DNA from 2 places in the Mesobacillus jeotgali genome. Region 2 is predicted to be linked to the other one. Evidence: riboswitches for the same ligand, from Rfam matches in the RefSeq annotation. Region 2 holds a riboswitch; the other holds the start of a gene.
The links. A riboswitch is a leader RNA that binds a small molecule or an ion and turns the genes downstream of it on or off. The one in region 2 is predicted to bind cyclic di-GMP.
Positions count from the first base shown of each region.

Region 1: it holds a riboswitch for cyclic di-GMP, as region 2 does, so the genes downstream of both, FOF60_RS19870 (DUF192 domain-containing protein) here and FOF60_RS20405 (LPXTG cell wall anchor domain-containing protein) in region 2, are expected to answer to the same signal.

Region 1 covers NZ_CP109811.1:3,867,006-3,879,141, forward strand. The annotation lists gene FOF60_RS19810 (glycosyltransferase family 4 protein) at 1-163, opposite strand, end outside; gene FOF60_RS19815 (serine/threonine-protein kinase) at 208-1,224, opposite strand; gene FOF60_RS19820 (hypothetical protein) at 1,596-2,381, shown strand; gene FOF60_RS19825 (type II secretion system F family protein) at 2,472-3,392, opposite strand; gene FOF60_RS19830 (type II secretion system F family protein) at 3,395-4,354, opposite strand; gene FOF60_RS19835 (TadA family conjugal transfer-associated ATPase) at 4,351-5,781, opposite strand; gene FOF60_RS19840 (CpaE/TadZ family protein) at 5,781-6,644, opposite strand; gene cpaB (Flp pilus assembly protein CpaB) at 6,667-7,368, opposite strand; gene FOF60_RS19850 (pilus assembly protein TadG-related protein) at 7,379-8,287, opposite strand; gene FOF60_RS19855 (TadE/TadG family type IV pilus assembly protein) at 8,298-8,681, opposite strand; gene FOF60_RS19860 (A24 family peptidase) at 8,678-9,199, opposite strand; gene FOF60_RS19865 (Flp family type IVb pilin) at 9,327-9,518, opposite strand; gene FOF60_RS19870 (DUF192 domain-containing protein) at 9,535-9,879, opposite strand; cyclic di-GMP riboswitch class I at 9,973-10,059, opposite strand; gene FOF60_RS19875 (SET domain-containing protein) at 10,476-10,859, shown strand; gene FOF60_RS19880 (PAS domain-containing sensor histidine kinase) at 10,913-12,136, opposite strand, start outside.
Region 2 covers NZ_CP109811.1:3,970,406-3,982,541, forward strand. The annotation lists gene FOF60_RS20360 (GerAB/ArcD/ProY family transporter) at 1-377, opposite strand, end outside; gene FOF60_RS20365 (spore germination protein) at 381-1,925, opposite strand; gene FOF60_RS20370 (undecaprenyl phosphate transporter UptA) at 2,041-2,631, opposite strand; gene FOF60_RS20375 (hypothetical protein) at 2,933-3,139, opposite strand; gene FOF60_RS20380 (potassium channel family protein) at 3,353-4,348, shown strand; gene FOF60_RS20385 (YugN-like family protein) at 4,345-4,749, opposite strand; gene FOF60_RS20390 (glucose-6-phosphate isomerase) at 5,080-6,429, opposite strand; gene FOF60_RS20395 (sodium/glutamate symporter) at 6,560-7,987, opposite strand; gene FOF60_RS20400 (class D sortase) at 8,059-8,748, opposite strand; gene FOF60_RS20405 (LPXTG cell wall anchor domain-containing protein) at 8,814-10,103, opposite strand; cyclic di-GMP riboswitch class I at 10,242-10,330, opposite strand; partial or broken gene FOF60_RS20410 (iron-containing alcohol dehydrogenase) at 10,585-11,747, opposite strand; gene FOF60_RS20415 (DUF378 domain-containing protein) at 11,950-12,136, shown strand, end outside.

The sequences.
Region 1 (12,136 bases), 100 kb from region 2:
GGTAGACTGGAGCAATATCCTCCATGATATGAAGACCGCCATGATCTGTCGTATATAAAAATTCGGTATCAATTCCATGCTTTTTAAAATAGATGGAACGATTCCTCCACCCGGCGTTCACTCCGCCAACAGTCAGCAGCCGCCAGATTACTAGTACTTTCATTTTGGAATCTCCTCTCTATAGATTGGGCATCCTCCTGGACTTACTTACTTTTTCCGCTTCTTTTTTTTCTTTTTCTTATCCAGGCTCTTCATGATCTTATCCCACGATGGGTCTCCAGCAAGGCTGTTCGTTTTTTCAGCATTTTTATTAAAAAATGAAGATAAATCTACTTGTCGCTGCTTCTTGTTTTTACCTTTAAGCTTTCTTGCCTTTTTAGGTTCCAATCCCATTTCTCTTCCCTCCCAGTATTCATCGATTTTATCCATGACCGCTTCTGGGTCCTCTCCACGGGCAAGCATTGTTTTCACCCATTCCTCCTTGAACACCTTGTGCATCATGTTTTCAAGCTGGCGCATATGAACCTTTTTATCAGATGTAGTCAACAGCCGGCCGCTCAGCTCGCTCAATTTTTCCTTATCCGGTTCCTTTTCAAGCAATAAATAATAGATTTCCCTGGAGATATCCTCCATCTCGATATAGTACTTCCATTCCTCATACAGCTCTGGCTTCAGGGATTGAACATGCTCCAAAAAGATCTTCTTATTCTTTTCGCCAAGTGAAGTCATCAGCTTCCTGGGATAAGGATATACTCTGTCACGCCAGACGGCCCTGGCAACGTCAATCACTTTCAGACTGCCATCAGGCTGAAGATAGATTTGCCTTTTATGATGATCAATTCGGTCATAGCCAATCTCCTTGAAGGTGATCAGCATATGGATCAATTTCAGCGACAGCTCCTCACTCAAAGGCTGGGACTGCAAGTACTCCCTAACATCCACCCCTTTGATGATCTCCATGGCAATGTACAAATCACCCTTCGCATATAGGCGAGGAAAAAGATCCGACTGCTGGCCGAGAGAAAGAGCGTAATATTCTCGCTCACAATCTTCTTCATTGCCGAACACCTTCACACAAATATCATCAGTCAATTTAAAAACAGCCCCCTGGCGGCCTTTGCCGATCATCTCCAGAGGGGAATCATTCACAACGTCAACATCCTCATTCTCCAGGTTCGTCACCTTGATTTCCTTCATGCATTTTTTCAAATACTTCGTATCCACAATGCTCCTCCTTGCTATCCTCAAGTTCCAGTTCTTAATTAATAAATTCAGGGTTGGCCAAAAACGGAAGGGCATGAATCTAGTAAAAGCAAAATGTGTGCAAGTAGAGATTTAGTGGAGATGGATGACGGACGAAAAATGCTCTTTTTCACCTTTTCTGTCCGTCATAGCCTTGATGATGGACAAAAACTACTGCGTTTCCTTCTTTTCTGTCCGTCATGGTCTGGATGACGAACAAAAATTGCTGAGTTTCCTCCTTTTCTGTCCGTCATAGAGATTCGGCATTGTTTCATTGTCTTTCACCAACAAATGGCTGACGCTTTTTTTCTTTGTCTTGTAGAGGTAAAATAAATCTGAAAGGAAGTGGAAAGATGGCAAACTCAACTGCAGGCACCACTCAGTCGCATTTAACTCAATATATCCCGCCTAAGGGCATGTACGAACAATTTGAGGATGAAGCTCATTATCTCGAGAAGGTCAAAGAATGGGGTTTGAGCACGAAGAAAGAGTTTTGGTATAAAGACAGATACCAGCATTGTCTTGTTACGATAAAGGGGTATGAAATATTCGGTGAAACAGCTGAATTCAATACTCTTGTGGTTGAATTTCCGGATGGCACCTTAACTTGTATCCACCCGGCGTACTTAAAGGAGATGCAATCTTCCAGCTTCGGTAAGGAAATCATCGCTCCAGCTCCCGGAGATGGAAGTGAATCTGCAGAGGTGAAGGTAGAGAAGCCTAAAGCAGCTGCTCCCGCGGCAACAGAAGCGAAATCAAAAACTCCTGTAAAAAAGGAAAAAGCGAAAAAGGAAAAGGCTCCTAAATTAGTGCTGCCAGAGGAAAAGGTTCATTTTACAGCGACGGTGAAGCAGTTTGCGCTAAGCTGGAACCATTTCAATGAGGATAATGACGAAGTAGTCGTGTTCGAGAATGTCAGGATCGAGCAGGAAGAACCAATCGAGGTTGAACTGGCATGGGGCTCTCACAGCAAAACACTGAAAAAGCATGAACTCGAGCCTGGACAGCAGCTTGAATTCGACGGTAAAATCGTCAAAAAAAGCCTTCCAAAAGGCAAGGACGTCGAAGATGAGTCTATGCTACTCGATGTTTCTGTCGCCTACAAAATCAATAACCCTTCAAAAATCACTAAAAAATAAGGATGGACTGGCGTCATAAGAGCCAGTCCATTTTTTTATAAGAATCTTTGCGCATAAGATCAATCTCTAGATCTTTTCGGGGCTGACCCATTATTTTGAGAAGGTTTGAAGGAACTGGATCAGTGCCGGGCCAAGCAAGACGATGAACAAGCTTGGAAAAATAAACAGGACAAGAGGGAACAGCATTTTAACCGGAGCCTTCATCGCTTCTTCCTCGGCACGCTGCCTGCGTCGTTCCCGAACTTCATTCGACTGGACACGGAGAACCTGTACCATGCCTATTCCCAGCTTTTCGGCCTGCAGAATGCTGCTGATGAAAGCTCGTACTTCCTCGACCTCGATCCTATTTTTGATTCCGGTAAGCGCTTCTCTCCTCGTCCGGCCAAGTCTCAGCTCTTCAAGGCTCCGATGGAACTCGGCAGACAGGACGCCATTCTTTTTCGCTACGACCTTGCTGACAGCAGAATCAAATCCAAGACCCGCTTCAAGGCTGACCGTCAATAGATCGAGGATATCAGGAAGCTCTTTTAAAGCGCTTTTATTCCTTGCCTTTTTCTTGATGCTTAAATAATAGTGCGGCAGGAAAATGCCGGCTGCCAGGCCTATGATCAGGAACAGGAATATCCCCGCATAGCCTGCCTGGAGCAGGGCGCCATATCCGCCTGCCAAAAGCGGGAGCAGAAGCGCGAGGGAGATTTGCAGCAGCCTGAAATCAACAGGTGACATTCCAAAAGGACTTCCGGCCAGCTGAAGCTTCGTCTCGATTTTCGCTTCCTTTTCGCCTGGCATCCTCCGTTTAAAGCTTCTTTTGAAATCATTGATCAATGGCTTTCCGATTCGCTCAAATAAGGAAGCATTGCTGCTCTTTTCAGTGACATCCGGATTCTCTTCCTTCACGCCGCTGACGAAGGTTGACATACGCTTTTTCAGGTGAGTGGCCTTCTCTGCCCGCATTAAGTACAGTCCATAGATGGCTAATGAAATCGTTAAGAAAAATGTAAAATATAGCATCCCTACACCTCGACTGCCGTAATTTTGCGGATCAGTACGAATCCAATGATGCCGGAGAAAATGCCGGCAACCGTCAATGCAATTCCTATTGGATGACGGAAAAGCGTTCCGATATATTCAGGTTCGATTAAATAAAGGACGAAAGCCAGAATGATCGGGAGCAAACCAATGACAATTCCCGATAGTCTACCTTGAGCTGTCAGTGAAGAGATCTGCCTGTGGATTTTTGTCCGCTCCCTGATCGTCTGGACAATTTTATCAAGCACCGTGGCAAGATTCCCTCCTACCTGACGCTGAATCAAAATGGCCTGGATCATTAAGTCCAAATCCTCGCTGGGCATTCTTTCTTTAAGCTCATTCAAGGAATCCTCCAGACTCGCTCCATATTGCATTTCTTTGATGACACTGTCCATTTCTTCCTTTATCGGTGAACCCGCTTCTTCTATCACTGTTTTCAAAGCCTGCTGGAAGCTGAACCCGGCCCTTAAAGACCCGACAATCGTGGAAATCATATCTGGAAGCCCCTCGTTGAATTTCACGATTCGTTCCTTGATTTTCTTTTTTACATACCAGCCCGCCAACAAGAATCCTATGAAAAACCCTACAACCATCAGGAGCATGTTTCCGGAAACAAGGAGCAGAAAAAATCCGGTGACTCCTGCTGCCAGCCATTTGAATAGGATATATTCCTCAGGCTTAAGCGGAAGCCCTGACCTTCTGAGCATGGTCTCGAGCTTCGAATTCTTCTCCTTGGTCAGCATATTTTTCCTGACCTTTTGCTTTGTCATTTGGTAGTAAACCATCAAATCATATTGCTTCCGGTCAAGCTTCGTCCCTGAACTGGCCAGGTATTTTTCAATCCGCTTTTCCAAGCGCTTGTCCGATAGAAAAATCCGATGAAAAATCGAGTAGAAAAGCAAAAATACTGTCATCATGAACAGGGCGGTAAGGACATAGATCATTCTCCCCACTCCTCGCCTTCGATAAAGACATTTGCGGGAATGTGGATTCCTGATGCTTCAAGACGCTCATAGAACTTAGGCCGGACTCCGGTCGGGGTCAGGCGGCCAATGATTTTACCGTTATCATCCACTCCTTGTTGTTTATACGAAAAAATATCCTGGAGGACGATGACATCTCCTTCCATTCCCTGTACCTCGGTAATGCTGGTTATTTTTCTGGAACCATCCTTCAAACGGGATTGCTGAATAATCACGTCAAGTGCTCCAGCGATCTGTTCGCGGATTGCTTTGACCGGAAGTTCTACACCTGCAAGCAGCACCATCGTTTCCAGACGGGCAATCATATCCCTTGCACTATTGGAGTGACCGGTTGCGAGAGAACCATCATGACCTGTATTCATAGCCTGAAGCATATCCAGGGCTTCGGCACCGCGGACCTCACCGATTACGACCCGATCCGGCCTCATCCGAAGCGAGTTCCTTACAAGATCCCTTATCGTGATCGAACCCTTTCCCTCGATATTGGGCGGCCTGGATTCCAGTGAGACAACATGATCCTGACCCAGCTGAAGCTCAGCCGCATCCTCGATTGTGATAATCCTCTCATCATGAGGAATGAAATTGGACAATACATTGAGCGTGGTCGTTTTTCCGGAGCCCGTTCCGCCGGAGACAAATATATTAAGCCTTGCTTTTACACAGGCCTCTAGAAAAATCGCCATTTCATTGCTAAGTGTCCCGAAGTTGACCAAATCTTCAATTTGAAAGGGGTCCTTCGAAAACTTCCTGATCGTAACTGTTGGCCCATTCAATGCCAGCGGAGGAATGATCGCATTGACACGTGAACCATCCGGCAGCCGCGCATCGACCATCGGTGAGCTTTCGTCGATTCTCCTGCCAAGAGGAGCAACGATTTTATCGATGATGCTCATGACATGCTCTTCGTCTCTGAACATGATCGATGTCAGCTCAATCTTCCCTTTTCGTTCACAATAGACCTGAGCCGGTCCATTTACCATAACCTCGCTGACATCTTCATCAATCAAAAGCGGATTGATCGGTCCAAACCCCGTCAAATCATTCCTCAGTTCATCGACGACCTTTTTCCGGTCAATGCTGCCCCTGAATTGTTCATCCTCTTTCATGATTTCGATCGCCATCGCATCTAGCTGAGGAATGATGTCCTCTACAGGTGCATCTTTAAAGTCTTGAAGAATCTTTTTATGAATGAGGTTTTTAAGCTCCTGATGTTTATCCTGCTTCCTTTTGATTTCCGGACTGACAGCCTCTTTTTTATGCGGCTCCCTGAACACAGCCCGGATGTCAACCTTTTGCTGCGGATTAGCATGGGCAACAAATTCATCGTGCTGGCTCTCTACTGCTTCGGCTTGCTGTGTCCTTTCCTGGATGCGGTTCAGAAGGCTCATTACACTGTTCCTCCCTTCATGCGTTTTCTGCCAATTAATTTTGATAGGAAAGAAGGTCCTTTTGCTTCCTTGAACAAGGTAATTTCCCGCCTGCTCGAGATTCTCTCTGCCATTTTAAAAATGGCTTTGGCTACATCGGTCTTGCCCTGGTTGATGACAAAAGGAATTCCAATATTAAGAGATTGTGAACATGTTTGAAAGTCATTTGGAATATATACTGGATCCTCATATCCAAGAATCCTGGCCGCATCTGCTGCCTGGATGACGCTCTCCATATTCGCCCGATTCACTACGAGTGTGACTTTATTTTTCAGTTCAAGGATATCGAAGGTCTCAAGCATCAGCTTCGTATTCTTTAATGCTGTCATCTCGAGATTGGCCATAACCATGATTTGGTCTGCTTTTTCAGCGATATGGACTGTATGATCATTAAGGCCTACAGATGTATCGACGACTACATAGTCATAATTCAGCAGCATCAGGTCGAGGATTTTATCGACTGCTTCTTTCGTAACAAGATCTGCAAACTCAGGCCGGTCCGGAGCCGCCATGACCTTCACACCGCTTTCATGCTTCGACATATAGCCTTCCATAGAATGTTCATCGAGAGTGCTCATCCCCTCAATCACTTCTTTAATGGTAAAAGAAGACTTCAAATCCATAGCTAGCCCGATATCTCCAAATTGAAAATCTCCATCCAATATCGCCACCGATATATTTTTCTTCACTAAAGCTCCAGCCAGATTGACAGTCAGGACCGTGCGACCAATCCCGCCTTTTGCACTGCAAACGGCAATAAGCTCGCCACGTTTCATCTTAGCCGGCTTCTTTTCATGTATTTGCAGTTCATCCGTGTTTTCCATGATTGGTCACCCTCCATCTTCTTCAATCTTGATCGCTGTCGCCCGCTGCTTCTTTTTCCGTTATGACTGGCCGCTTATGCAGCATGAAATGGATATTGCCTTGTTCGGCTGAATTGACAAGTTTTAAGGCATCCGCCGGCTTAAGTTCTACCGTGACTGACGTATATTCGGCATAAGGTTCTTGTGTATCCTCAGGCAGGACCATTTTCCGCCCAACCGCCAGTACCCTTGCTTTTTCCAAAATGATTTTAGACTCAACTTTCCCTTCCTGCCCCGGAAGCTTTTTAGAGAACATAATGTCGACTTCATCTTCAGGTTCAATCAGGTTCGCAGTTGATTGATTTAAATTAACCCCTACAGAAACTGCACGATAGCCATCCCTGACTTTTCTCGAAACATAGATATCTTCTGCTGTCTGGGATCCCAGCCGGTGGGAAAGGATTGGCTCGCCTTGCTCAATCTCAGCGTTCGCCAGCTTCCCTTCAACATCGCCAAAGCTTTTAATAGAGTTGGCGTGCAATGCCTTTTCAGGAACCATGGCAGTTTCCAGTTTTGCAGAAGTGATTTGCTCATTTTTCTGGATTTTCTCTTTGGCGACAACAATCTCCACCAAATTACTATTCATCGCCTTTTCAGCTTTCACTTGATTCATATATTGAAAGAATAAAAATGTCGTTACTATGCCCATTACTAATGCGAGGACCAAAACAAGCTTTGACCGCATATTTGATCACCTACTCCGTTATTCGAATGCTGTATGCGCCCTTAAAGGCGGCTGTTTCCCCTTCAAAACCCGTTCCTGCGCGTTTGATGAAAATCCCCTTGATTGAAGTGTCATGGCTGTCCATCGGATCCGTAATGTAAAAGTAAGCGAATCCAGTGATTTTCACTTCTTTTACCTGGTTTACATCGTGGTTATAAGGCTGATAGACAGGGACAAGCAGGATCCGTGAGCAGTTTCTTGAATGAATATCCCTTGGCAGTTCTGGACACGAATTCACTTTCTCCTTGACCACTTCCCTTGTTTTACCGGCAATATTACCTGTTTGGGTGATGACGATATCCCCTACAGAAAGCTCGTTTTGATAGCCGTTGCGGAGGTTTTCTTCATACGGCCGGGCCCCTGTATCGCCCAGGGCAAGGACGCCGAAATTGCCATATTCCACTCCGCCAGTATCCACTTTCAGCTGGTATTCCTTATTAAACTCCAAGGGGATGCTGTCATCGATGCCCAGCGGTGCTGCCCCTTCTGCCCGTCCCATCGTTCTTAACTCGGCAGCAGAATGCGCTTTGACATCGACAGTTTCAAAGCCAAGTAGTTTTGAGAATGCGAGATCTACCTTTTTGGATAAATCAATACCGACTTTCTTCTCCATGTCTATTGATATATTGTCTACATTTGAGCCATCTTTATGGGCTGCAACGATGCTTCGTACCACCTCTTCAACCTTCGCTTCATTGTTTGTCAGCTCCTGTGCTCCAGAAAGGACAGCAGCATTAGCCGTTTTCTGCAGCTCTGCCTTCGTCATATATACCATCCCGCCGTCAATTGCAAGACCGGCCATGCTAAGGATGACAAACATTGAAAGGGCCGCCAAAAGTATGGTGTTTCCTGATTCATCCGCTAACCATCTTCTTGCCATTTTTTCCTCCTCACTCCACTCTGATCGTTGACTCCGCCTTAATCGTCAAGGATGAAGAAAACAGGCTGGATATAAACGGAGTGAAAAATTGATAAGGATATTCCAACTTCACAGTTATATAGTCACCAGCAACACGCCCTGCTTCTCCAGGAGAAATAGTGATGGCCAGTTGATCAATTTCATTCAGCTGTACATAATCCCTGGCAAAAGCAGTGACTTCGGAATCACTTTTACCGAGACCTCCCACCCTGACGGTTTCCTGGGCCGCCATATGAAGATGGGCATAAGAATACATAATCCTTCCGAAATCCAAAATGCCTACCAACAGCAATAAAAGAACCGGCAGAACAAGGGCCGTCTCAACAAGTGATTGCCCTCTCTCATCACGTCTCAAAGCAATCCTCCCCCAGCTGGAAACACAATGGCAGCCAAAGCTCCAATCGCGATGGCCACCCCATATGGATAGGTGGTGTTCAAGGCTTCCTTATCCAGTCCAAGCGGGACTTTCATACCGCTGCGCAGCCCGCCAAGGAACATGCCGATCTGCTTTAGCCTGTTTATAGCACCCTTTCTGAAAAACAGGATGATCAGCGCTATAATTCCTCCAGCCAGCGCCATATAAACAGCCGCCGTCAATACAAATACAGCTCCCTTTAAGCCTCCAACCACCGCAAGCAGTTTCACATCCCCAGCTCCCATCCCTCCAAGCAAATAAGGGATCAGCAAAATAGAGAAACCCACTGCTGTTCCTGCAAGTGCAGAGGTGAGGCCAGCAATTCCACCAGTAACTGAATTCAAAACCAGTCCCGCCAGTAAAAACGGCAGCAGCACCTTGTTATAAATCTTCCGTTCTCTCAAATCGGTTATGACACAAATAACTATTAATGCGATCAATAAAAAGTCGACTAACATCGATCTACCTCATTTCAGTGAGGAGTTTTAAAAAAGCCTCACGTTTCTCAACGCGAGGCTGTTTATTGGTGTACCTCTGACTACAACTTATAAGTGAATGTATAAATGTATCAGTCAATAGTAACGATTATGGTGTAGGAGGAGTATCATTTCTTCCGGTTACTGCTGTAGTTACCTCTTCAAACATAGCTAGAATCTCTTCACGTAATAAAGCCAACACACCAACAACCGCTACCGCAATAACTCCAAGTACCAAACCGTACTCAGTCATACCTTGTCCTTGTTCTTCAGTGAATAGTGCTTTTAGTTTTGCTTTCATTGTTTAAAACCCCTTTTCATTTTATTAGTTTGATAGAATGACCGACTTTCGTTCCGCTATTCCGGATCGTGCCTTCTGGAAGCTCGAAGACGGAATATGCACCTTTGCAGCGCTTTCCCATTTTCGCAGGCTCAAGTTGTTCGTCCGCGCCTACAATTTCGTCGTTCTCGTTGATGTAAAGAACATCGATGGAATAGTTCATAAAAAAGGTATGGATGGACCGGCAGGGTTTTATATAGAGACTGTGTCCTTCTGGCAAGCTTTCTGTCAGCATCAACCCTTTGAATCTGCTGAAAAAGGTATCTGCTATTTTTACATCCGCTGCCAATTCTTTGCCGTTCGATTCGTTCACAAGTCTCATTTCGCTTTTCACCTCCGACTGTACAAAAATAACCCCGCCTTTACCGAAAGGGGGGTTCGCTGAATACATATTTCATGTAATTCACCCTGATCTTTCGGTAGCTGGCTGGCTTAGCAATGGTTTGCCGTAGCCCCTTTAGCTTTGCGTCGCTGGTTTTCACCAGGTTTGCCTTTATCGAGAACCAGTGTATATCCGACTGATCTCTTACCCACATCTTAATTTGAATCATTCTTCAACAAAATCCATCAAAAACCCTGATTTTTCTAAAAATTTAACCAGGTATTTTTGCTCAGGAAAAAGAAACTACTTTTCCGATAGATAGTTCTTAAATCACAATTTGGGTGGTTAACAATTTTCTGTTGTGAATAACTTAACTGTACAAAGCTTTTATTGTGGATAATTAGGCATGCTTCCTTTTAAGTTTTATAGGTATAATGTTATATTTTCTGTGGATTTTTCTGTCTTAACTAGGCCATAAACCACTGGATGTTCTTGAAATAAATATAGATTTTATAATTAATTTGCATTTCTTTAAAAAAACCGTCATGCTAAAAGAGGAAGTAACAACAATGTAATAGAGCGAGCAGGTGAAAAAAATGATTGAAGTTAAAACTTCTGAAATTAGCGATGGGGAATTCAATAGAGGGATATTCGCAACTCGTGATATTGCAAAAGGCGAATTGATCCATGAGGCTCCCGTGCTATCGTATCCGAACGACCAGCATGTCCATATCGAGAAAACGGCGCTGGCGGATTATGCCTTCGAATATGGCATTAATCATTCTGCTATCCTTCTCGGATATGGAATGTTATTCAACCACTCATACGAGCCTAACGCAACGTATGAAATCAATTTTGACAATCACACATTTGATTTCTATGCCTATCGTGATATCAGCGCCGGGGAAGAAATTTTCATTAACTATAATGGGGAAGAGGATAATAACGACCCATTATGGTTCAACAAAGAAGAAGAGTAACACGAAAACGGCTTCCGATTCAGGAAGCCGCTTTTTTTATGGTTCTCTCTGCCCTATGTCTCCAAACATTCCAGTTCAACAATCACTGTGGTCCCCTTACCCTCTTCACTTATGATCTTCATTGTTCCATCATGCTCCTGGATGATTTTATTGCTCACCGTCAATCCAAGTCCAATCCCTTTATCTTTTGTCGTATAAAAAGGCGTCCCAAGGTATTTAAGCCGGTCTGATTCGATGCCTGTTCCTTCATCTGAAATGCTTATCTGCACCTGACCCGAATCTTTCATCTGAAGGTCAATATGAATTTTTCCGCCTTCAGGCATGGATTCAATCGCATTTTTCAGGAAATTTAAAAATACCTGTTTTAGCTGGTGTGGATTGCATGATAGCATCAGATTCTTTTCTGGATAATGAGTGATGATTTGGACATTATGCAACAATGCTTGCGGGTGAATGATTTTGATAGTGCTGTCCAGGATTGACTTCAGGTCTCCCTTTACAAACTTTACCGCCTGCGGCTTTGCAAGTGACATGAACTCATTGACAATCGTATCGATCCTGTCGAGCTCATTCATGATGATAGCCAGGTAATCCTCCTGCTTCTCCTTATCGAGACATGTCTGCAATAATTTTGAGAAACCTTTTAATGAAGTAAGCGGATTGCGAATTTCATGAGCTACTCCTGCTGCCAGCTGTCCGGTGACAGAAAGCCTGTCGAGGTTTCGGATCGTCGCGTCCTGCTTGACACGGTCGGTAATATTCCGGCCGACACTGACAAATGACTCTATCTCTTTTCTCTCATTGTAAATCGGTGAAAAATTGTACTCTGTGTAAACCGTGTTTTGATCACAAGTCGTAAACTTCTTCCGTAAAATCTGGGGTTCACCTGTTTCTAAAATTTCCTTCAACTTTTTATCAAGAATGACATCTTCTTCAGGAGTCAAAAATTCACTCAAGCTCTTGCCGACAATTTGCTCTGGCTTCAGACTGATTACTTTTTCATGCGAGGGTGAAGCGTATACAATCACTTTATTCTTATCAATCACCTTGATCATATCAGTCGTATTCTCGGTGATCAATTCGTACAATTCCCTCGTTCTATTCAGTTCACGCTCCATGTTCACCATTTTGGTGATGTCACGGTAAATCGCAATGATAGCGATGATTTTCCCGTGCTTATTCTTGAACGGAGAGTAGGAGACCGCAATATCCAGCATGGATCCATCTTTGTGATATCGCTGTGTTATCATATTTGTAAAAGCTTTTCCATTCTTGAC
Region 2 (12,136 bases):
ACCATGTAAATGATACTTGCCGGCGTCTTGGTAAAATACATCGTTCCGATAATATCAACATATGTTCCGCTGTCAACTGTCACTGAAGCCACGCCTGCCAGCAAAAGGGCAATGGATATGATATTGCCGAAAAACCGCCCAAACAGGTGGATGATCACTTCATGCAAGTTTTTATCAGGATGGGCTGAAAAAACTTTGACCAGCAAGATGATCGGAATGAAGGCCATTCCACCCATAAGCAATACCGCAATCCATCCAGCATTCCTCGCATCCTCAAAAATGATCGAAGGTGTATCGTCACTAAGCTTGGTGCCAATAGTCAAGGCAATGATGGCCACATATTCTTTTATCCCGATTTTCCCCTTGTTTTGTTTCATTACTTATGCCCCATCGCTCTTTTTTTGTGAATCGGATGTTTTCAGAAAACCCGGCCTAAGCTTTTCATTTTTCACAAGCCTGCGAAAAATTGTATCTTTAGAAGATTTATAACTTGGTGACAGCGGCGCTAAATATGGAACACCAAAAGATTTAAGTGATACCAAGTAAAAAATTCCAGCTGCAAAAAAGGCTGTCATCCCGTAGATGCCGATCATTGATGCACACAGAATAAAAGCAAAACGGATGAGCCGGACAGCAAAGTTCAGGCTTAAATCACTTACGGCAAAGGAGCTTAGTCCCCCAAGGGCAACCACAATGATCACGATTGGACTGATGATATTCGCCTCAACAGCGGCCTGTCCAAGAATCAACGCCCCTACAATTCCTATCGTGGGGCCAATTGGACTGGGCACACGAAGACCTGCTTCACGTATCAGCTCGAAAGCTGTCTCCATGATCAAAATTTCAATCACGGCCGGAAATGGGACTTTTTCACGTGAAGACGCAATCGCCAGCAACAAATCGGGCGGAATCATTTCAGCATGGAAGGTTGTAATCGCAATATAGATGGCCGAAGTGAAAATGGTAATAAATAAAGCCACCATTCTTAGAGCTCTAGTAAAATTCCCATAATGGATTTTCAAATAATGATCTTCCGGACTGTGAAAAAAAGCCCAGAAGGTCGCTGGCAAAATGAGACTGTCAGGCGAATTATCCATTAATAGAGCTATATAACCATCTTCCAGAAAAGAGGCGGCTCTGTCAGGCCGCTCCGTGGTCAATACGCTAGGGAACAGGGAATAGTTCCGTTCCTCAATATATTCTTCAAGCAAAGATAAGTTTTGAACCGCATTGACTTCAAGACTCCCCAGCCGTTCCTTGATGTTATCCACCAGCTTTTCATTAGCAAGCCCACGAATATAAACGATAAACACATCATTATGGGACCGTTGGGAAACTTCGATTGATTCAAAAATCAAGTTCTCATTCTTTATTTTTTTCCTGAGCAGTGAGATATTCACCACCACTTTTTCATTGAATGCCTCTTTCGGTCCCTTGATTAAAACCTCAGTTTCCGGTTTCTCAATTGCTCTGCTTTGGAAATCCGGGCAATCCAGGATATATGCTTTTGCTTCTCCATCAAGCAGCAGCAAGGCATTTCCTTTATTCAAATCTTTGACGGCATCCTTAAATATACCGACTTCAATAACCATCTGTATGGAAACAACATCTTTTACCTTTTTATTCGCAGATGTATTTTCCACCAATGGCTTGAGGATGTTTTCTTCTATACTCTTAACATCTGTTATGGTGCTGATGAATACTAGGGCAGCATTTTTATTGAAGCCTTCAAGATACATTTCCCGCAATTTTACATCCTTATTGTCGGGAATGCTGTACAGCGTCCTGATCACCGACAGATTTTCCTGAAGATTGCTGCTAAACTGCTGTTCCTTAAGGTCCGTCCGTTCACCCACGACCTTTTCTTTCGCGGGAGGTCCCTGGTTTTGCTGTTTCTTGAACAGCCTGAGCATTTCCTTTAACATATTGAATCTTCTCCCTGCCAGTACCGGGTTATATTTCCTTTTCTTAACCTTTACTAACCTGCTGTGTTTTATGAGTTTTGGCCATATAAAAAACTCAGGAAATTTCCTGAGTTGGTTAAAGCTTCTTTTGTTTTCGTGCTGCCAGTATGTATACTGCACCTCCCCCTAACGCAATGATGCTGACAGGGATGATGAATGGCTTGGCAATGTCCTTAATTCCTGTCCAATTTTCACCGAGCATGATTCCTAGATAAAGGAAAAATACTGTCCATGGAATCATCGCAGCGATAGTATAGAGTGTGAACTTGATGGCTGACATGCCTGCAATCCCCGCAGGTATTGAAATCGCATGCCTTACGACCGGGATGAACCTTGCCGAGAAAATGACACCTGAACCATACTGATTGAACCATTTTTCTGATATTTCCAGGTGATGCTTGTTGATCAATAAGTACTTCCCGTATTTCTCCAGCATCGGGCGGCCGCCAAAATAACCAAGCCAGTACAGAAACAGCTGCGCGATAGTCCCGCCGATCGTTCCGGCAACCACCGCCCCTGTAAAACCAATGGTCCCCTCGGAAATCATATATCCCCCATACCCAAGGACGATTTCACTCGGGATGACCTCCAGCATCAAACCGAGAGCAATCCCAAGATACCCAAGGCTCGACAGCCAATCCAAAGCATTCATCATGAAATCATGCATTTCACCAACTCCCATTCAATTCCTCTCTTTTAAAAATATATTGAACGATGTACAAGTTTATCTCTATTTTCTTTTTCACACCCGAAGAAAACCGGCTTTCTGATACTAAATTGGGTGGCGTCACGATTTTGCATATGTTTGGGCAATTCCGGTCTGTTTTCGGGAGATTATCTCGATTGATTAAGAGATTACGCAGGATGATCGAGCAATTATGGGTGCTCATTAAGAGGATAGTTACCCTTCACGGAAACAGCACACAGAAAAGAACCTGCCAATAAGACAGGTTCTTTTAGAAGGAACGTCAGCCGCGCCAGCCGCCTCTGAACAGTACCCGCAAGCCGATAAAAATAATGACGAAAGCGAAAAGCACGATAACAATTACACCAATAATTCCAAAGATACCTAGCCCCGCAAGAGTCAACAGAAGCGGCCCAAATTCAATCAAAGCCCATCCAGCAAGCATACAAGCGAGAAATAGCAATACATTCGATCCCCAGTTGAATGACATATCATCATCCCTCCTTTCACTATTCAGCATATGTATGCCAGAAATTTTGGTACGGGCTGATGAACTATTCCTGAATTTTTTGTGTAAAAAAGAACCTGCTAGACGAAAATAGAATTACATAAATTTGGCTAAAACAGTTTTTGAACAGAGGATCAAGGGAAAAGTAATTATTGTTTTCATACATAAAACAAGAAAAAAGTGAGGGGGACTATGATGACTAATCATTTATATATGCGTTTCGTAAAACTTCCGATTTTGTTGAGGATCCTGATGATTGCCTCTATGATGATTACTCTGTTTGGTGTAGTCATTCATTTTGTTGAACCAAAAAGTTTCCCGACAATTTTTGATGGTGTCTGGTGGGCTATCATTACTGCATCAACGGTAGGATTCGGAGATTTCTATCCCGTTACAACATGGGGACGAATCACAGCCATCCTGCTCCTGTTGATTGGAACAGGATTTTTATCATCGTATTTCATTCATCTTTCAGCTGCAACGGTTACTAAACAAAATGCATATAGTGAGGGAAAGGTTGGCTTCAGAGGAAGCAGCCACATAATCATCATCGGTTGGAACGAGAGGTCTCGTTCTGTTATCCGCTCTCTTATAGAAGCGGATGAAACCATCATATTGGTGGACGATACACTGGGGTCAAACCCCATTAAGGATGACAATGTTCATTTCATCAGGGGCCGTGCGAACAAGGATGATACCTTATTGAGTGCAGGTATCTCAACAGCAAGGAAAGTAATTATTACATCAGACCAGAATCTGGATGAGCTGCAAGCCGATATGAACACAATCCTCACGCTGCTTGCCATCAAAGGATTGAATCCGGACATCCGCTGCATCGCTGAAATCCAAACAAGCGAACAAATCAATAATGCGAGAAGGGCGGGGGCTGATGAGCTGATACCTGCGAACGCCCTAACCAGTGCGGTACTTCTGAACAGCATCGCCTCTGCGGAGGTAGTGAACCCTTTATTGGATTTGCTGGGTAAACTGAACGGGAAACGCCTGACTTATATAGAGGCTGAAGCTTCTCTGATTGATAAGCATTTTCAGGAGGCAAGCAGCTTTTTGCTGAAAGAGCGCAATATTATCTTGATTGGACGTAAAAGAGGGGATGACGTAATCGTCAACCCCAAAAACAATATCAAAATTAAATACGATGACCAGCTGCTTGCTATTTTAAACGACGATTAATGTAATAAAGCAGATTCTACTTCACGGACAAGCGATCTGCCGACTTCGATATACTTTTCCGGGAAGCTCGCATCCTTATCCACCGGTTCCTGGAACTGGTTGAAGGATGCGCTCGCATTCCCAATTTCCGCATGATCATCGATTCCGCGCTGATATTTATGTGACAGCAGGAAAGGACGCTGCATCATTACTGTGCAGCCTTTTGAATCAAGCTGGCCATCAATTGCCTTAAATGGAAGCCTCAGAAATTGGTATCCAACTTCGTCATCTATTTTATAATCGAACGTACCATGGTCATAATCCCAGTTTCCGCCGATGCTATATCCCAAAGGTTTAAGCAGCTGCTCCAGTTTAAAAAGATCAAAATGTTTGCCCTCAAGCTCAGATTGTATCTCAATCAATGGTTGTTCCGCCTTTCCAAGTGTGTTTATGCTTAGTTTTAACCAAAAGCGGTATTTTAATGAGCAGCGAACGATTGGATGAGCCATAAATGAGGGTAACGACTGCCGTGTTTTAGGGAAAAAATTTTTTATTGGCGGTTGTCACCACTTTATTGGCGATAATTTATTTTTATTGGCGATTTTCCGATTTTATTGGCGAAAATCCAATTTTATTGGCGGTTTTCACAATTTTATTGGCGAACTGGAAATTTCATGCGTTTTTTTCCAATTTTCAAGACACCAATTCACACAAAAAGAGCACCCGCTCGTGTCGGGTGCTCCTTTTCAGCATTATTTAAGTCTCTTTTCCAATTCAGCTTTCTTTTCTTCGAAGCCTGGTTTACCAAGCAATGCGAACATATTCACTTTATATGCCTCAACGCCTGGCTGGTCGAATGGGTTCACACCAAGCAGGTAGCCGCTCATGGCGCATGCTTTTTCGAAGAAATACACAAGGTATCCGAATGTATACTCATCCAATTGAGGAATCGTCAGAACAAGGTTCGGTACGCCTCCGTCTGTATGGGCAAGCATTGTTCCTTCGAACGCTTTGTTGTTGACGAAATCAACTGTCTTGCCAGCAAGGTAGTTCAAGCCGTCAAGGTCGCTTGCCGCTTCTTCAATCACCATTTCATGGCGAGGTTTCTCCACCTTGATGATTGTTTCAAACAAGTCACGGCGGCCTTCCTGCACATATTGGCCAAGTGAGTGAAGGTCAGTCGAGAAGTTCGCTGAAGAAGGATAGATCCCCTTCTGGTCTTTCCCTTCACTTTCGCCGAACAGCTGCTTCCACCATTCAGAGAAGTACTGAAGGGATGGCTCATAGTTGATCAGCATTTCAATCGTCTTGCCTTTGTTGTAAAGCGCGTTACGGACTGCAGCGTATTGGTAGGCAGGATTTTCTTCAAGCTCTGACTTGCCGAAGTCTTCCCTCGCCTGTGCCGCACCCTTCATCATCGCTTCGATATCTGAACCGCTGACAGCGATTGGCAGCAAGCCTACTGCAGTCAAGACAGAATAACGTCCGCCGACATCATCAGGAATCACGAATGATTCGTAGCCTTCCTCGTCAGCAAGAGTTTTCAAAGCACCGCGTGCTTTATCCGTTGTCGCATAAATGCGCTTGCGTGCTTCTTCGACTCCATACTTTTCCTCAAGAAGCTTGCGGAAAATACGGAATGCGATCGCAGGCTCCGTCGTTGTACCTGATTTTGAGATGACATTGATGGAGAAGTCTTTTCCTTCCAGAAGGTCCATCACATCTGTCATATATGTTGAACTGATGTTGTTGCCGATAAAAATGACTTGCGGTGTCTGGCGCTTTTCTTTTGGAAGAGCGTTATAGAAGCTGTGCTGCAGAAACTCGAGCGCAGCACGGGCACCAAGATAAGAGCCGCCAATCCCTACTACGAGCAGGACATCAGAATCACTTTTAATTTTTTCTGCTGACTTCTGGATGCGTGCGAATTCTTCTTTATCATAGTCTACAGGCAAATCGATCCAGCCTAAAAAGTCGCTGCCTGCACCAGTCTTTTCATGTAATGAATGATGGGCTACTTTTACAAAATCCCTTAAGTATGTAACTTCGTGTTCACCAAAAAAGCTTAACGCCTTTGAGTAATCAAAACGAACATGTGTCATGTCTGATCCTCCATTATTTTATATTCTCTATCACTTTATCGAAATGAATCTCAATAATCAAGAAACACTCTCAGATGTAAGCGTGCCCAATTGTGAAATTTTAAGTAAACTTTGCAAAAAGTTTTTTTCATCACGATTGGGCACTCTTATTGTTCTTTTTTCCAAAGTGAAAAATGCCGATTGCCAGCCAGATTACGAACAGGATTCCGGTACCAATCAAGATTGGTATTGGGCCAAATTGTGCAATCAGCGGCATGGAAGCGGCGGTGAACAGGCCGCCACCGACAATGGGCTCAAACAGGATTTGTTTATAGCCGAAACCCTCGAGGGCAGGTGTTTCTTTATCCGGATCAACAATCTGCAGCAGGAGCAGGCCAGTTGTTGTCATACCCATCGACTGCCCATATTGAAGAATCCCTCTTTCAAGCCAATATTCTGGCATCACCCTTTTTGCAAGGAAGAAAAAAGCAGCGAGATTCAACGCAATCCCCGCACCCGCAAGGATCAGGAAAGGCAGAATATGTTCACTGATCGCTGAAATGGATAGAGTAGTGATGGATGCAACGATTAAAATATCAAGGGCAAAGCCCTCAATTCGAGCTAGAACTTTTTTATCAATGAGCTTGTACGGGCTGAACCGATCGTATAGTAGCTGCGTTGCCACTCCTCCAAGCAAGGCCATTGGAAACAATGGGACATGCTTGATAATTTCAATATCGTAAGCCGGACCCCAAGTGGTATTTTCCAGTAACAAAAGGCCTTTTAATAAAAGCATTCCCGCGCCCACTGCCACAAAAATGAACAGGAAGTTGACTGTCAGCGATTCAATTGACTCCGATCTTGTTGATAATTCTCCAGCCGACTGTTCTTCATCTTCTGGATACAGGCCTTTTTGCTCCCTGTCAGACAGCTCGGAAGCTTTTTTCGCTTCCTTTGCCATACCTTTTCTTATGCCCCAATTGACAATGATAATGCCGGTGATCACACCAGTAAGGATGCCGACTGTTGCCAGGCCAAGGGCAATACTGGCTCCTTCAGAAAAATCGAGTGCCTCGAATGTCCCTCTCATTCCGGCAGCCGTACCTGGCCCGCCTTCAAATCCGATTTCAATCAAAGCGCCTGCCATAGGCGGCAGACCGAAAAATGGTTTCAAAACGAAAATCGCCAGAAGGATTCCGACCACATACTGGCCCCATGAAACAGTTTGGCCATAGGCAACTTGTGGACCGGCAATCTTCCATATCTTTTTGATCCCGGGAATTTTTTTACCTAAAAAAAGCGAGGCAAAAATAATGGTGATCGCGACTTCAGGAATCGAAAGCATCGCATCGTACACTTTTTCGGGATATAGGCCATTTTCCAAAAAACCTGCTCCAGGAATGATCGACCCCAGCTTTCCCAGTGCTTCCTTACTCATTAACAAACCAATTAGACCTGCAATAAGGGAAGTAGGAATAAAATACTTTTGGAAAAAAGGAATCGTCATCCGCAGGAGCATTCCGGCAGCCAGCAAGACTGCAATAAACACGAATGCCAGCAGAACACTGTTAAATTCCATAATCTCCTCCTAGAATGAATCATTTCTCCTACTCCCATACCCTCTCATGGATAGTAAAAACACAGAATCTATTATGGCTTGATTTTCGCTTTTACAATCAGCCTGTGTGTTGCCGTATCAATAGGCGTGCATGTGATAAGGGTTAATACCTTTTCATCCTGGCTGCCATTGAGTACCGAGGTTTCATGTGGCTCAACCACCAGCGTTTCGTATACTTCATATTGGTAAGAACTGTTTTTATCTTTGACCGTCACGGTATCCCCTACGCCTATTTCATCGAGCCGGTTGAACATGCTTCCGTAGGCTCTGTTTCGATGGGCAGCAATTGCGCTGTTCCCAGGCATCCCTGGAGCCGGCGTTCCTTCCAGGAGGCCGGCGCCTTTATCCAAGTTTGCATCCGATGCACCATTCAAAATCGGCAGCTTCACGCCAATCTTGTCAATTTCAATGACACCAACCATGTCAGCTCGCGATTGCTGCTTTGTTTTTGTTGTGTCAGACGCTGTTACGTTTACGTCCCCAGTCTCTTGATTTCCAACTGGTGTAATGTCACTCCCACTGCTCTCAGCCTGCGTTTCGATACTGAATACTTCCTCAAGTTCTTTAAGGCTCTCAGCAGCCACCGTATTCTCCTGATTGCTGCCTTCCCATTCTTCAATCATATTCTCCTGCTTGTAGGAGGTGTAATAATCCTTTGCAGCTGGATAAAAGAAGGTCGAAAGACCAGCTATTATCAAAAATATCGACATTACTTTTCTCATTAATTTCACCTCATATAAAATAAGAGCCAAAAATAAAGAGGGGAATCTCTTCCCCTCCAACTTCTTTAGTTCTTCAATGGATCCCTGAACCTTAGCATGACTCCTCCTGCAGCGATCAGGAAGCCCAGCACATAGAACATCGTTCTGCTGTTTTCACCAGTTTGAGGAAGGACCTCACCATTCCACACTTGTTCATTTGTTGTGCCATCAGATGTATTTCCGGAACCTGAATTATTGCCAGGTGCTGTCGTCTCATTTTCCTCTTCTGTATCAGCCTCTTCCGTTTCTTCCTCGACTATTTCACCATTCATACCCCAGTTCACTTGAAGTGTAAGGACACTTTCCACGATTTCCAGAGACTCGATATTTGAGAGCAGGATCAGCTTCGTTTCACCTTGGCTAGTAATCTCAATGCCACGAATCAATTCCAGCTGGACTGCTTCAGTCAGAGTGAGACTGAAAAGTTCATTGACTCTTTCAAAATCAACTCTCTTCCCGCTCATCATCAGCAGTGTCACCTTTTCAATCTGGCGCGGATTCTCGTCAATCATAATTTTTATCATAGATAGCAGTTTCAACGTTTCATCAGTATCCTCTGAATCGTCCTTTTCCGATGGTTCTTCTGCAGGAAGCTCACAGCTTTCCAGCCAGTAATTGACAGAGCCTTCTGCTTCAACCCCCACTTTTACTTCACCGACTGGGACAACCAGCTCTTCACCTGCTGTAAAAATCAACTTGAATGCCGTAACATCATCTTTAATGAACTCCCCATCATCAAATGCTTTAAATAAAGGGGAAGAACCAGGATTCGTCATCTCCTGCCACTCACCGCTAATCTGGACATAGGCCGTTTCAACAGGATTGACACATTGATCGATGTGCAGGTGAATCTGGGTGCTTTTATTATCATTGCCTGGCACGGTTCCATCCTCAGCTGGTGTCGACTCATTTTCGCTGTTTGCCGCCGTATTATCTTCTTGGCCATTGTTTTCTTCTGTATTTTGTTCCTGATTATCTTCCTGACTTACACTGTTTTCGGATTCATCAGGATTATTTGTTTCTTGTACTGAGTTATTTTTAGCTTGTCCAATTGACTCAGAGTCGGTATCTTCCTTACTTTCAGGGTCATTTTTCGTAGACGCTGCTTTTACATCACCATTGGATTTCCCCTTCTGGTCAGCAGACTTTTCAGCTGCTTCGTTATTTTTTTGGTTCTGTTCACCTTTTTTACTATTTTCTTTGATTTTTGCTTCTTGCTCACTATTTTCGGCTGCAAATACACCTGTAACCGGGAAAGTAATCATAAGCAAAAGCATGAATGCAGCTAAAATGGATAAACGTTTTTTCATTTTCATATTTTCTACTCCTTTTCAATTAAAATCGAGCACTATAAATAAACTGAATTTTCAGTTATTTATAAAAGCATTTTTCCCTCCTTTTACAAGTATTCATTCTATTTTTCTCGACAAAACAACAGCTTGAATTCCTCTATCCATGGCAACTAGGACAATCTTAGCTAGATGGCAGCCTTAGACTCCTTGTTTTGAGTCCCTGTCTTTCAACAGGTTTGCCCTGAGCATGATGATGTTGATCGTGCTTATGTAAATTATTCCTGCCGCTCCATTGTCTTACATTTAGAGACTTACCACAGTTACCCAGTTACTTAAACATTTAGACCCAGAAAAAATATTGGTAAATTTTTCTTCACCTTCTTTTTTTACCCGTAAAGAGTGATTTTTTCAGTACATCTACGTCTATTACAAACAATCTTCCTGAGTTTTTTTGCCCATATAAAAGACAAAGGACCCAGGAAAAACTCCCAGGTCCTTTAAATGTTTATAATGACATACGATAAATTTCTTGTACGTCGTCTTTATTCATTTTCGCAAAGTTGCCAAATTCACCGTTCGCCATCGCTTTATCTGCCATCAATTCCAGCTTGCTGTCATCAATGTCATAATCAGCAAGGCGTGACGTGCACCGATGCTGTTCCAGAATTCACGCAGCTTTTCGATTCCTTCCAAACCTGCTTCTTCGTCAGTCTTGCCTTCTGGGTTTACGCCGAAGACCCTGACAGCCATCTTCTTGAACCGTTCTGGTTTTACCTTAAGGTTATGCTTCATCCAGTTCGGGAACAGGATGGCCAGACCGCCTCCGTGAGGAATATCATACACTGCCGATACTGCGTGCTCGATATTATGAGTCGCCCAATCACCGCGGTAACCCATGTTAAGGATTCCATTCAAGGCCATTGTTCCTGAATAAAGGATGGTTGCGCGGTATTCATAGTTCTCCAGGTCTTCAAGCAGCTTCGGAGCTGTTTCCATCACTGTCAGTAGCAAGGATTCGCACATGCGGTCCTGGAATTCAGTGTTCTCTGTCAAATGGAAATAGTGCTCGAACACATGCGACATCATGTCAACGATGCCATAAATCGTCTGGTCCTTCGGAACGGTAAATGTATTCACTGGATCAAGGATAGAGAATTTCGGGAATGTGACCGGGCTTCCCCAGCCATACTTTTCATTTGTTTCCCAGTTTGTGATGACAGAGCCTGCATTCATTTCAGAGCCTGTGGCTGCCAAAGTGAGTACCGTACCGAATGGTAGAGCTTCTGTTGCAAAAGCCTTCTTCGTGACAAGGTCCCAGGCATCTCCATCGTATTTAGCGCCTGCAGCGATTGCTTTCGTGCAGTCAATGACACTGCCGCCGCCTACTGCCAACAGAAATTCAATGCCTTCCTCTTTGCAAATCTTCACGCCTTTATGGACAGTAGACAGACGTGGATTCGGTTCCACACCAGAAAGCTCGAATACTTCCGAGCCAATTTCTTTCAGAGTGGCCATGACAGAATCATAAAGTCCATTGCGCTTGATGCTGCCGCCGCCGTAAACAAGAAGTACCTTCTTGCCATACTGAGGGACTTCATTTTTCAGCTGCTCCAGCTGGCCTTTGCCAAATATCAGTTTCGTTGGATTGTAAAAAGTAAAGTTATCCATTTAAATCACCTTCCTCAAGGCTAATTATGTTCCTTTTTAAAAAGCAATGCAAAAAATACACTTCTTAATATTCTCCAATGTGCTGTAAAATGTTACAGTTTTTTTCTTACGGGTAGGTAATAAATACAGGGCGAATGAATAATTCATTTCGTGCTGAAACAATCTATAAAAGAACAAATTTATTTTTAAGGAGGAAACATCCATGAGCGGTATTCAACGTGCAGCACTTGTACTTACCATTATTGGGGCCATCAACTGGGGCTTAGTAGGATTCTTCCAATTTGACCTTGTTGCAGCTATTTTCGGCGGACAGGATTCAGCATTGGCTCGAATCATCTATGGATTAGTCGGTCTTGCCGGTCTCATAAACATTGGGCTCCTTTTCGCAC